DNA from 3 places in the Kribbella sp. NPDC050820 genome. Region 3 is predicted to be linked to each of the others. Evidence: predicted binding sites of a transcription regulator. Region 3 holds the regulator's gene; each other region holds the start of a gene.
The links. The regulator HrcA, encoded in region 3, represses chaperone genes, less so after heat shock. The targets are predictions, from matches to a motif close to TTGGCACTCGNNNNNNNCGAGTGCCAA.
Positions count from the first base shown of each region.

Region 1: the regulator HrcA is predicted to act here: its motif matches at 1,628-1,654, upstream of groES (co-chaperone GroES).
Region 2: the regulator HrcA is predicted to act here: its motif matches at 1,861-1,887, upstream of AB0H36_RS20830 (FmdB family zinc ribbon protein).

Region 1 covers NZ_JBFAHB010000042.1:31,742-36,171, reverse strand. Annotated here, with positions in the region: gene groL (chaperonin GroEL) at 1-1,039, opposite strand, end outside; gene groES (co-chaperone GroES) at 1,199-1,495, opposite strand; gene AB0H36_RS29670 (peptidoglycan-binding domain-containing protein) at 1,706-2,413, shown strand; gene AB0H36_RS29665 (class I SAM-dependent methyltransferase) at 2,423-3,601, shown strand; gene AB0H36_RS29660 (alpha/beta hydrolase) at 3,629-4,399, shown strand.
Region 2 covers NZ_JBFAHB010000022.1:92,754-97,183, reverse strand. Annotated here, with positions in the region: gene mscL (large conductance mechanosensitive channel protein MscL) at 340-726, opposite strand; gene AB0H36_RS20835 (hypothetical protein) at 848-1,465, opposite strand; gene AB0H36_RS20830 (FmdB family zinc ribbon protein) at 1,526-1,840, opposite strand; gene AB0H36_RS20825 (penicillin acylase family protein) at 2,028-4,430, shown strand, end outside.
Region 3 covers NZ_JBFAHB010000099.1:3,447-7,876, reverse strand. Annotated here, with positions in the region: gene AB0H36_RS43565 (16S rRNA (uracil(1498)-N(3))-methyltransferase) at 1-81, opposite strand, end outside; gene dnaJ (molecular chaperone DnaJ) at 85-1,227, opposite strand; gene hrcA (heat-inducible transcriptional repressor HrcA) at 1,253-2,275, opposite strand; gene AB0H36_RS43550 (Gfo/Idh/MocA family oxidoreductase) at 2,382-3,473, opposite strand; gene AB0H36_RS43545 (ThuA domain-containing protein) at 3,470-4,111, opposite strand; gene AB0H36_RS43540 (EF-Tu/IF-2/RF-3 family GTPase) at 4,251-4,430, shown strand, end outside.

The sequences.
Region 1 (4,430 bases), on a different contig from region 3:
TCTGGTTGACCCGGGCCTCGATCGCGTCGGCCTCGCCGGCGCCCTCGACGACGGTGGTGTTGTCCTTGGTGACGACGATCCGGCGAGCAGTGCCGAGCACCTCCAGACCGACCTGGTCCAGCTTGAGGCCGACCTCGGGAGCGACCACCTGCGCGCCGGTCAGCGCGGCCAGGTCCTCCAGCATCGCCTTGCGGCGGTCACCGAAGCCCGGCGCCTTGACCGACACCGAGGTGAAGTTGCCGCGGATCTTGTTGACCACCAGGGTGGACAGCGCCTCGGCCTCGACGTCCTCGGCGATGATCAGCAGCGACTTGCCGGACTGCACGACCTTCTCCAGCAGCGGCAGCAGGTCCGCGATCGCGGAGATCTTGCCCTGGTGGATCAGGATGTACGGGTCCTCCAGCACCGCCTCGCCGGCCTCGGCGTCGGTGATGAAGTACGGCGAGATGTAGCCCTTGTCGAACTGCATGCCCTCGGTGAACTCGAGCTCGGTGCCGAAGGTGTTCGACTCCTCGACGGTGATCACACCGTCCTTGCCGACCTTGTCGAAGGCGTCCGCGATCAGGGCGCCGATCTCGGCGTCCCGGGCGGAGATGGTGGCGACGTGCGCCATGTCGCCCTTGTCGTCCACCGCGCGGGCGGTGTCGACCAGCTTGGCCGAGACAGCCTCGACGGCCGCCTCGATACCGCGCTTGAGGCCCATCGGGTTGGCGCCGGCGGCGACCGCCCGCAGGCCCTCGTGCACCAGCGCCTGCGCCAGCACCGTCGCGGTGGTGGTGCCGTCACCGGCGATGTCGTTGGTCTTGGTGGCGACCTCCTTGGTCAGCTGCGCACCAAGGTTCTCGAACGGGTCGTCCAGCTCGACCTCACGGGCGACGGTGACACCGTCGTTGGTGATGGTCGGGGCGCCCCACTTCTTGTCCAGGACGACGTAGCGGCCCTTCGGCCCCAGCGTCACCTTCACCGTGTTCGCGAGCTTGTCGACGCCGCGCTCCAGGGCGCGCCGCGCGTTCTCGTCGAACTCGAGGATCTTCGGCATGAAAAATCCAGTCCCTCTCTGAAATTCGCTCTTCGTGACAGCAGTACGAGCGCTGCGCCCAACTCCCCCGCCCATCACCCCGGCCGGGGGCCCAGACCGACTCCGCCCCGGCGCCGGTACGGCACCAGGGCGGTGTCAGTCAGGAACAGCGAGCAGTCGTCACTTGCTGACGACTGCGAGGATGTCGCGGGCGCCCAGGATCAGGTAGTCCTGGCCGTCGTACTTGACCTCGGTGCCGCCGTACTTGGAGTAGATGACCTTGTCGCCGACGGCGACGTCCAGCGGGACGCGGTTGCCGTTGTCGTCGATCCGGCCCGGACCGACGGCGAGGATCTCGCCCTCCTGCGGCTTCTCCTTGGCGGTGTCCGGGATCACCAGGCCGGACTTCGTGGTCTGCTCGGCTTCGAGCGGCGCGACGAGGACGCGGTCCTCGAGCGGCTTGATCGTGACCGACACTTGCTGACCTCCACGGTCGATTCGCTTGTCTGTGGTTCTGCGATGGTCGCGCTCCCCTGCCGTCGCGGGGGTCAAGGGCCGGACCGCTGGCACCCTCCACCGGAGAGTGCCAATACCGAATCTAGGCCGCCTTTAGCACTCGGTCAACTCGAGTGCCAGGATCACGCCCACGGCGAAACCACGACCCGCACCAGCTCTGACCGGCGGACTGTGATCGAGCCGCTGCGGAATGTGGTCGAGTGCTGGGCCAACCCGGGGTCGGCGTGGGACCGTTCTGTCTGTACGGCGTCCCGGCCGCTCCGGGACCGGGTGCCCGAGGAGACCATGGCCCTCAGCTTTCTCTCTCTGCCCAAACTGTCCGGCCGCACTGTCGCGGTCCTGGCCGCGGCCGGCGCGCTCGCGGTCGGCGCCGTCGCCGCGGGCGCATCGAAGGACCAGCCCACTGCAGAGCCCGGTGCGGACGCACCAGCCGTCGCACCGCCCGAGCAGGCCCCGGCCGCGGACACTGCCAGCACCAGAGCCGCTGCTGCGGCTGCTGCACTGCCGCAGTGCCGGTCGGCCATGCTCGTGCCGGTCAATCGGACCTGGGGCATCCCGATGCCGTCCGTGTACGGCGCCTCCAGCACCTACTGCAACCTGATGTACGGCGACGACCCGCACCGCGGCTCCACAGTGTTCGGCGACCCGGACACCGCAATCCGCGTGCTCCAGCGCAACCTGAACTTCTGCTACGGCACCAAGCTCGCCGTCGACGGCATCTACGGCAGCAACACCCGCGCAGTGGTCCGGATGGTCCAGCGCAAGCACAAGCTGGTCGCGGACGGCATCTACGGCCCGAAAACCCGCTCAGCCATGAACTGGCGCCTCTACTCGATGTCCACCCGAAGCTGGAGCAAGGGCTGCTCGAGCCCCCTCTAAAGTGACGGGGTGACAGTCACTGCCTTGCTGGACGGCGCCGGCGCCGAACTGCTGGCCGAGGCGTGCACGAACTTCCAGCCGGGCCGCGAGCTCCAGCTCGTCGAGAAGCTCCGCCGGCAGTACGACGCCACGCTCGTGAGTGCCGCAGTCACACAGGCCGCGCTACGCCACCGGGCGGTCTCCAAGTTCGACAGCGACGCGGCCAGGATGTACTTCACGCCAGACGGCCTGGAGCAGGCGACCCGCAGTACTGTCGGCGCGCACAGGGCGCAGCGCATCGCAGCGACAATGCCCGGCAGCAGCGTGGTCGATCTGGGCTGCGGCATCGGCGGCGACCTCATAAGCGCCGCACGCGCGGGCCTACGGGTCACCGGAGTCGAGCGCGACCCAGCCACCGCCGACGCCGCCCGCGCCAACCTGGCAGCACTCGGACTGCCCGGCGAGGTCATCGTCGGAGACGCCGAGTCCATCGACCTCGCGCCGTACGACGTGGTGTTCGCGGACCCGGCGCGGCGGGCGGACGGGCGGCGCGTGTTCGACCACAACGCCTACTCGCCACCGTGGTCCTTCGTCACGGGGCTCCTCAACCGCACGGCCTGCGTGAAGGTCGCGCCCGGCATCCCGCATGACGCCGTACCGGATGGTGTGGAGGCCGAGTGGGTCAGCGACGCCGGCGAAGTGAAGGAGGCAGCACTGTGGTCCGGTCATCTGTACGCCGGCATCACTCGTCGGGCAACGCTTCTACCCAGCGGCGCGACCGTCACCGACGCCCCCGAAGCCGACAGCGGTCCAGTGGGTCAGTACATCTACGAACCCGACGGCGCTGTGGTGCGTGCCGGCCTGGTGACTGCAGTGGCCGCCGCAGTAGACGGCTGGTTGCTGGACCCCCGGATCGCCTACGTCACCGCCGACGCCCTGGTGTCGACTGCACTCGCGTCGGCGTACGAGGTTCTGGAAGAGCTGCCCTACAAGGAGAAGGCGCTGCGTTCCTGGGTCCGCAGCCATGACATCGGCACGCTCGAGATCAAGAAGCGCGGCGTTGACCTCGACCCCGCCCAGCTGCGGAGGAAGCTCGCGCCGAAGGGTTCCGGCTCGGCAACCCTGATCATCACCCGCATCGACCGCGACGCGATTGCCTTCTCCTGCCGCCGAGTCGCTCCCAGCCCCACAGCAGGGTGGCCTGGATAATCTGCCGGGACGCCCTTGGAGGTGGCCATGCTGAACGCCGGTCGGTCGGCGGTCCTCTTCGTCGTCGTCGCGTTCGGCCTGGCCGGATGCGGGTCCGGGTCCGGGTCCGATCCAGCCGCGCCGCCACCGAGCTCGCCGACGACGTCCGCCCCGGTCGGGATGATGGCCGCATGCCCGTCCTCGGACGCGAAGGCGTTCACCGCGCCGGTTGCCGGCGGCGCCACGGTCAGCGGCGTGCAGCTGGGTGACGCCAGTCGGGCCGTCGTGTTGTCCTACGAGTGGGGCGGTTCGCCGTGCGACTGGTCCGGTGTCGCGACCGAGCTGGTCGCCCGTGGCTACCGGGTCGCACTCTGGGAGTACGGCACCCTCACCGGCTTGGATCGGGTCAAGGAGCTGCAGGCCGTCGTGGACCAGGTCCGGGCCGCCGGCGCGACCAAGGTCGTGCTGGCCGGCGGCTCGATCGGCGGCTGCATATCCATGATTGGCGGCTCCATGATCACCCCGGCGGTCTCCGGCGTCGCGGTGTTGAGCTGCGCATCCTGGTACGACGTGGAGCACCGGCTGCCGACCACGCCGCTGGCCGCGAAGCTCCGGGTTCCGTCGCTGTACCTGGCCGGCGACGGGGACCGCCTGCCAGTCGCCGAAGTGCGCAAGGATTTCGCCGCCGTACCCGCCAAGGACAAGAAGCTGGTCGTGGTCACCGGCTCCACCGCGCACGGCGTCGAGCTCCTCGACGGAACCGAGGCCACCGTCGCGAAACAGGCGCTGTTCACCTTCCTCGAGGGGGTCACCCAGTAAGACACCCGGCGAGTTGCGTTCTGAGTACAGT
Region 2 (4,430 bases), on a different contig from region 3:
TGTGCCACGAAGGACACCGCTAGGCCGCATCGTGCGCGGTACTGATCTGCTCGAATCGCATTGCCTGTTTGACGGAATGGGTCTCCTGGGCGGTCTGGCTCGCTCCCGAGGAGGCCGTGGAAAACGTTGACCTGCAGGGAGCAGGGAGCAGGGAGCAGGGAGCAGGGAGTGGGAGCAGGGAGCTGGGGAGTGGGGAGCTGGGGAGTGGGGAGCTGGGGAGTGGGGAGCTGGGGAGTGGGGAGCTGGGGAGTGGGGAGCTGGGAAGTGGGGGGTGGGGAGTGGTGGGCGGTTGGCGAGCTCAGAGGCTGAGGTTTGGGCGCCCACCCGCTCCCGGCGCCGTCAGGGCCGGCGGGCGAGCTGGTCGCGGATCTCGGTGAGGAGCTGCTGGTCGGTGGTCAGCGGGTCGGGCTCGGGCTCGATCCCGCGGGCGCGGCGCTCGGCGAGCTTGTTCAGCGGCATCACGATCACGAAGTAGATGGCGGCGGCGACGAACAGGAAGTTGAGTATCTCCTGCAGGACCGCACCGATCGAGAACTTCGCGTTGTTGATCGTGAAGGTCAGCACGCCGCTGATGTCGGGCTTGCCGAAGATCGCCGCGATGAGCGGGTTGATCAGGTTGTCCACGATCGCGGTCACGACCTGGCCGAACGCGGCGCCGATGACGACCGCGACCGCGAGGTCGACGACGTTGCCGCGCATGATGAATTCCTTGAAGCCCTTGAGCATGTGGGTATTCCTCCACTGAGCGGGTGATGTTCCCGGTCAACGTAGGGCCACTGCCCTGCCCATGCGAGCGAGCGCACCGCAACACCACGGATCGTGTCCAGTTGTGTCCGGTAAGTGACCGTCAGCTGGTGTCCGGGGTGAGGGCGACGGTGAGTTTGGAGTTGGTGGTGGCTTGGGCCAGGCGGGTCGCGGTTTCGGGGGTGGTCGCGACCACGATCAGCGCGCCGGTGGTCGTCGTACGCGGGGTTGGGAGGGCGACCACGCGGACGGCTCGGGCTAGGAGGTTTGCGGAGTCGGTTGGGGTGCTGGTGGCGGCGTACAGATTGATGTGGTCGCCGACGCGGAGCAGGGCGCTGATGTCGGCGTCGTCGATGCGGAACGGGTAGGCGAGCTCGCCCTTGGGGACGGCGGCCGGGGCCAGGAAGCGGGCGTCGGTGAGTGGTTCGCCGGATCTGACCGGGCTGGTGAGCACGCGGGCGGTCAGGTCGGCGCCGGGTTTGAGGACGCCGTCGGGCACGGCCTCGGGTGGGAGGTCGAGCGTGCGGAGGTCGGCGCCGGTGGGCACAGCTCCGCCGACCAGGTCGCGCGCTGCCGCCAGCACGGCGATGGTCGGCGGGGGTGGTGGGGAGAGGGCGACGAGGCCGAAGTACACAGCTGCCGCGGCGGCCACACCGGCCAGGAGCCGGCGGTGCCACCTGACAGCACGCAACAGTTCACGAAGTGCGAAGGGCTTTCTCATGCCAGAGAAAGTACGAGTTTCCCCGCACCCCACCTGTCAGTTATCCACAGGCGGCTGAGCTCAGGCGGCGCTGGTGTTGGTGGTCGAGGAGGAGGTGGTGCTGGGGGACGGCTTTGAGGAGTCCGAGGTGGAGGAGGTGGTCGTCGAGGGGGTGTCGGACTTGGAGTCGGACTTGGCTGCGACGGTGCCCTTGCCGGAGTTGCGGCTGTCGGTGCGGTAGAAGCCGGAGCCCTTGAAGACGACGCCGACGGCGTTGAAGACCTTGCGCAGGGTGCCCTGGCAGGCGGGGCAGACGGTCAGCGCGTCGTCCGTGAAGCTCTGCCGCACCTCGAGCGCCTCACCACAGTCGGTGCACTGGTACTGGTACGTCGGCACGGTTCGTTCCCTTCAGGCCGTTGGCACTCCTACTACTCGACTGCTAATAATGCGCCAGGACCCCGAAGTATTCCAAGTCGGGCGCGTGTTACCTCAACTCTGCGTGGATGTCCACCGGACGCAGAGCAACGCAAAGTTGTGCGGCACCCCATTTGGGGCGCGGGGCCGGATTCTCTACGGTTGGTCCGTGCGTCGCCTGCTACGAGTCGTCATCATGAGCGGAATCGCCCTCGCCACCGTCCTGTTGGTGATCGCCGGTACCGTCGTTTTCGTCGTCCGCCACTCGTTCCCCACGTACGACGGATCGATCGAGCTGACCGGCCTCGAGGGCGACGTGGAGGTGGTCCGGGACGCCAACGGCATTCCACAAATCTACGCCGACACCCCGAGTGACCTGTTCGCCGCGCAGGGTTACGTGGCTGCGCAGGACCGGTTCTTCGAGATGGACTTCCGCCGGCACGTCACCTCCGGCCGGCTGTCGGAGCTGTTCGGGAAGGACGCGCTGGAGACCGACAAGTTCGTCCGCACCCTCGGCTGGCGCCGGGTCGCGGAGAAGGAGCTCGGCCTGCTGACCCCGTCCACCCGGCAGTACCTGGACGACTACGCCCGCGGCGTGAACGCGTACCTGGACACCCACAGCGGCTCCGGCCTCAGCCTCGAGTACGCCGTCCTGTCGGTTCAGCCCAACGGACCAGAGAACTACCGCCCGGAGCCGTGGACCGCGGCCGACTCGCTGGCCTGGCTGAAGGCGATGGCGTGGGATCTCGGCGGCAACATGGACGAGGAGATCACCCGGACGAAGCTGCTCGCGTCGTTCCCCTCGCGCAACATCGAGAGCCTCTACCCGCCGTACCCGTACGACCGGAACGAGCCGATCATGGCCTCCGGCTCGGTCCGGGACGGCAAGTTCAGCAGCGCGCCGATCGCCTCCGAGGCCCGGCGCGGGATGCTGACGAAGGACCTGCTGAAGTCGCTGGACTCCGTCGACAAGGTCGCCAAGGGCCTCCCGCAGTTGCTCGGCCGCGGTGACGGCATCGGCTCGAACTCGTGGGTCGTCTCCGGCGACCACACCACCACCGGCAAGCCGCTGCTGGCCAACGACCCGCACCTCGGCGCGACCATGCCGGGCATCTGGACCCAGGTCGGCCTGCACTGCAACAACGTCGGCAAGGCCTGCCCGTACGACGTCTCCGGCTTCAGCTTCTCCGGGTTGCCCGGGGTGGTGATCGGCCACAACAACGCGATCTCCTGGGGATTCACCAACCTGGACCCGGACGTCACCGACCTCTACCTCGAGCGCATCGACGGCGACAACGTCCTCTACAACAACAAGTGGCGGGCGATGGCGACCCGCGAGGAGACGTTCAAGGTCGCCGGCCAGGACGAACCGGTCAAGATCACGGTCCGCGAGACCCGGCACGGTCCACTCATCTCCGACGTCGGCGACGACCAGCGCGAGACCGGTGACCTGGCCGCGAAACAGGGCAAGTACGCCACGCCGTACGGCGTCGCGATCCAGTGGACCGCGCTGAACCCAGGTCGCACCGCGGACGCGCTGTTCGCGATGAACCGGGCGCAGAACTGGACCCAGTTCCGATCCGCGGCGCAGCTGTTCCAGGTGCCGTCGCAGAACCTCGTGTACGCCGACACCGAAGGACACATCGGCTACCAGGCGCCCGGCCTGATCCCGATCCGCAAGACCGGGCGCGGCGACTGGCCGGTGCCGGGCTGGGATCCGAAGTATCACTGGACCGGGTACGTCCCGTTCGAGGCGTTACCCACGGAGTTCGATCCCGCGGACGGGATCATCGTGACCGCGAACCAGGCGGTAGTGCCGCGGACGTACACCTACTACCTGACCAACGACTGGGACTACGGGTACCGGTCGCAGCAGATCGTGGACCGGATCAAGACCGCCGGGAAGCTGGACGCGAACGCGATGGCGTCGATCCAGCTCGACACCAAGAACCGGGCCGCCGAGATGCTGGTGCCGTACCTGCTCCAGATCGGCATCGACGACGAGTTCGAGCGCCAGGGCCAGGACACGCTGCGGAACTGGGACTTCACCCAGCCGGCCGACTCCGCGGCGGCGGCGTACTTCAACGTGGTCTGGCGCAACCTGCTCGCGCTGACCTTCCACGACCAGCTGCCCGAGGGCACCTGGCCGGACGGCGGATCGCGCTGGTTCGAGGTGATCCGCACGCTGCTGTCGCAGCCGAACAGCGGCTGGTGGGACGACCTGCGGACCGGGCAGCACGAGAGCCGGGACGACATCCTGCGCGAGGCGATGATCGACGCGCGGCAGGAGATCACCCAGAAGATGGCGCGCGACCCGGCCAACTGGAAGTGGGGTCAGCTGCACAAGCTCACGCTGACCAACCAGACGCTCGGCAAGTCCGGCATCGGGGCGGTGGACAAGCTGTTCAACCGCGGTCCGTACGAGCTGGGCGGCGGCTCCTCGATCGTCAACGCGACCGCGTGGGACGCCTCGAAGGGGTACGGCGTGACCGCGACGCCGTCGATGCGGATGGTCGTGGACCTGTCCGACTTCGACAAGTCCCGGTGGATCAACCTGACCGGTGTGTCCGGG
Region 3 (4,430 bases):
TGCAGCGTGCCGACCTTCTGCACCATCCAGGGTGAGCTCGGCGCCGGACAGGTCCGCGCAGAAGAAGACCGCGACGCCCATCTCCTAGTGCGCGCCGAAGGCGTCGCGGAGGCGGCCGAAGACGCTCTTGTGGGTGGCTTGGACCTGGCCCTGGGGACGCTCCTCGCCGCGGATCCCGGCCAGCTGGCGAAGCAGGTCGGCCTGCGCGTCGTCGAGCTTGCTCGGGGTCTCGACCACGATCTGCACGATCAGGTCGCCACGGCCGGCGTGCCGCAGCCGCGGGACACCGCGGGCCGTCAGCGTCATCGCCGTACCGGACTGGGTGCCCGGGCGGATCTCCAGCGGGGTGGTCTCGCCCTCCAGCGTCGGCAGGTCGATCGTGGTGCCGAGCGCGGCAGCCGTCATCGGCAGCGTGACCGTGCAGTGCAGGTCGTCGCCGTTGCGGGTGAAGATGTCGTGCGGCTCGACCTCGATCTCGACGTACAGGTCGCCGGCCGGGCCGCCGCCGGGGCCGACCTCGCCCTGGCCGGACAGCTGCACCCGGGTGCCGGTGTCGACGCCACCGGGGATCTTCACGGTGACGGTACGGCGGGACCGGACCCGGCCGTCGCCGGAGCACTCGACGCACGGGTTCGGGATGATCGTGCCGAAGCCGCGGCAGTTCGGGCACGGCCGCATGGTCCGGACCTCGCCGAGGAACGACCGCTGGGTGTGAGTGACCTCGCCGCGGCCGTGGCAGATGTCGCAGGTGACCGGCTCGGAGCCGGCTGCCGCGCCGGAGCCCGAGCAGGTCGGACACAGCACCGCGGTGTCGACCTTGAGCTCCCGGGTGGTGCCGAACGCGGCCTCGCCCAGGTCGATCCGCAGCGGGATCAGCGCGTCCTGGCCGCGCCGGGCCCGCGGCCGCGGTCCGCGGGTCGCCCCGCCGGTCTGGCCGAAGAAGGCGTCCATGATGTCGGTGAACGTGAAGGCCTGGCCGAACCCGCCCGGCCCGGCGCCCGCGCCGGCGGCCGCGAACGGGTCACCGCCGAGATCGTGCATCTGCCGCTTCTGCGGGTCGCTCAGCACCTGGAACGCGCGGCCGATCTCCTGGAACTTGTGGTGCGCGTCCTCGGAGTCGTTCACGTCCGGGTGGTACTGGCGGGCCAGCTTGCGGTACGCCTTCTTGATCTCGTCCGGTGTCGCGTCGCGGCTGACACCCAGGACGGCGTAGTAATCGGTGCTCATACTCCAAGCCAGGGGTTGTGGTTCGTTAGGAGTCGGCCAGGATCTGGCTGACGTAGCGCGCGACGGCCCGGACTGCGCCCATCGTGCTCGGATAGTCCATATGGGTCGGGCCGACGATGCCGAGCGTGGCCAGCGCCTCCGACTTGGACCCGTACGCGGTCGCGACCACCGAGGTGGTGGCCAGTTCCTCGAACGGGTTCTCGTGCCCGATGCGGACCGTCAGGGTCTGCGGGTTGGTCGCCTCACCGAGCAGCTTGAGCAGGATGACGTGCTCCTCCAGCGCCTCCAGCACCGGCTTCACGTTGCGCTCGAAGTCGTCGCCGTACCGGGTCAGGTTGGCGGCGCCGCCGACCGCGATCCGCTGCTCGACGACCTCGTCGGTGAACGCCTCCAGCAGCGTGGTGACGATCGACGCGACCAGCGGCCGGTCGGACGGGGCGAACAACTCGGGTACGGCGGCCAGCGACGTGGTCGCCTCCGTCAGCCGCTGACCGGCGAGGACCGTGTTGAGCCGGGACCGCAGATCCGCGATCAGCTGCTCGTCGACGTCGTTCGGGTGCTCGACGATCCGTTGCTCGACCCGGCCGGTGCTGGTGATCAGCACCAGCAGCAGCCGGCGCGGGGTCATCGTGACGACCTCGATGTGCCGGACGCTCGACCGGTTGAGTGACGGATACTGCACGATCGCGACCTGGCGGGTGATCTGGGCGAGCAGCCGGACGGTCCGGCGGACGACGTCGTCCAGGTCGATCGCACCGGCCAGGAAGGAGGTGATCGCCTTCTTCTCCGCCACGGACAGCGTCTTGACCGTGCTCAGCTTGTCCACGAACAGCCGGTACCCCGCGTCGGTCGGGATCCGGCCGGCGCTGGTGTGCGGCTGGGTGATGTACCCCTCCTCCTCCAGCGCAGCCATGTCGTTACGCACGGTGGCCGGCGACACTCCGAGGTTGTGCCGGTCCACCAGCGTCTTCGAGCCGACCGGCTCGTGGGTCGCCACGTAGTCCTCGACGATGGCGCGGAGGACATCCAGCTTGCGTTCGTCCAGCACGCGCACCACCCTCTCTCAGCGTCGACCCCTGGCACTCAGAACATTCGAGTGCCAGTCTACCGAGCCGTAGTGGCCGCCAGTGCCGGCCAGCGGCGTGGGGCGGGTCTCAGGCGACTTCGGGAGATGCCCCCAACGGTACGGCGGTCGGACGCTCGACCGTACTCGCGACATCCACAGGCTGGTCCTGGGCGGCCGCCTCGAGCACCGACTCGAGGACGTCGAGCACGTGGTAGGCCAGTGCGCCGTCGGCGCGGTGCGGCTCGCCGGTGCGGATCGCCCGGGCCATGTCCGCGACCCCGACCCCACGGCCGGCGCCGGCGTACCCACCGGCGACGCGGAGCTCGCTCCAGTCACGGTTCGTGACGGTGGCGATCTCGACCGTGCCGTCGAAGCCGTTCGGGTCCGGCACCGACAGGCTGCCCTCGGTCCCGTGCACCTCGATCCGCGGCGACCGCGCGGCCCACACGTCGAACGACATCAGCAGCGTGGTCAGTGCGCCCGACTCGTGCTCCAGTACGCCGGTCACGTGCGTCGGCACCTGGACTGGGAAGGTCGTGCCGGCTCGCGGACCGGTGTGGATCTTCCGCTCCTGCTGCGACTGGCCGGCGCGTGCGACCACTCGCCGTACCGGACCGAGCAGGGTGACCAGGCTGGTCACGTAGTACGGGCCCATGTCGAGCACCGGACCGCCGCCGGGCTGGTAGTAGAACTCCGGCGCCGGGTGCCACAGCTCGTGGCCGGGCGTGACGAAGGACGCAGTCGCAGCAGTCGGTACGCCGATGTCGCCCCGGTCGATCGCGGCACGGGCGGTCTGGGTGCCGGTGCCGAGCACGGTGTCGGGGGCGCAGCCGACGCGCAGGTTGTTGGCGGCGGCGTACTTCAGCAGCGGCTCGGCCTCGGCGCGGTCCACGGCCAGCGGCTTCTCGCCGTACACGTGCTTGCCGGCTTCCATCGCGGCCTGGTGCACCGCCGCGTGCGCGGCCGGGATGGTGAGGTTGAGCACGATGTCGATGTCGTCCGCGGCGTACAGGTCGCCGGACGAGAGGGCGCGGATGCCCTGGTTCTTGTCGGCGATCGCCTGGGCGCGGCTGACGTCGAGGTCGGCCACTGCCACCACCTCGACGCCGGGCAGCTTGCCCAGGTGGTCCAGGTACGTGCCGGAGATGACTCCGGTGCCGACGATGCCGACTCGTGTCACTTGCTCGCCCACAGCAGCCCCCGCTCGATGATCGTCCGGACCTCGGGTACCTCGAGGTCGTCCAACTTGTGGCCGACGGTGCAGACGAAGATCTTGCCCGCACCCCAGGTCCTGGTCCAGACGGCCGGCATCACGGCGCCCTCGATCCACGGGAAGTCCGGGTGCGAGCTGAACGTGGTGGTGGCCAGCACGGTGTTCGTCGGGTCGTAGTGCACGTAGTACTGCTCGGTGTTCACGTCGAAGTGCGTGATGCCCTCGACGATCGGGTGCTCGGCGACGATCTCGACCCGGTAGTCGGTGAACCCGTGCGGGTGCGAGATGAACTGGCCGCCGGTGATGAAGCTGTAGTCGGCGTTGTTCCGGAACGAGTCGCAGATCCCGCCGTGCCAGCCGGCGAACCCGGTGCCCTTGCGGATCGCCGCGTCCAGGCCCTTGAAGTGCTCGGGCTCGATCTGGCTCATCGTGACGCACTGCAGGACCAGGTCGGTGCCGTCCAGGTCGAGGTAGCTCTCGGTCGTGTCGGAGACGGTCACCTCGTACCCGTTCTCGCGCAGATGGGGAATGAACAGGTCGGTCGCCTCGACCGGGGAGTGTCCTTCCCACCCGCCCCGGACCACCAGTGCACGTCGTGTCGTCACGCCGTCCGCCCTTCGAAAGTTTCGGTTCCAGGTTCGGAAAAATTGCGGAATCGCCACCGTGACACTAAGCGCCGCCCGACCGGCCTTCAAGTGCGATTCCGTCCCCTGGATGGGGCTTCCCGATCGCTAGGGTCGGTGTATGGGCTGGAAGTTCTGGAAGCGTGAGCCGCCAGTGAAGACCGTCGCGGGGGCGCGGCCGCAGGACAGGGTGCCGCCGGGCGCGTTCGAGCTGACGGTCGAGGACGTGTTCTCGATCACCGGCCGCGGGACGATCGTCACCGGCCGGGTGATCGCCGGCACGGTCGCGGTCGGCGACCAG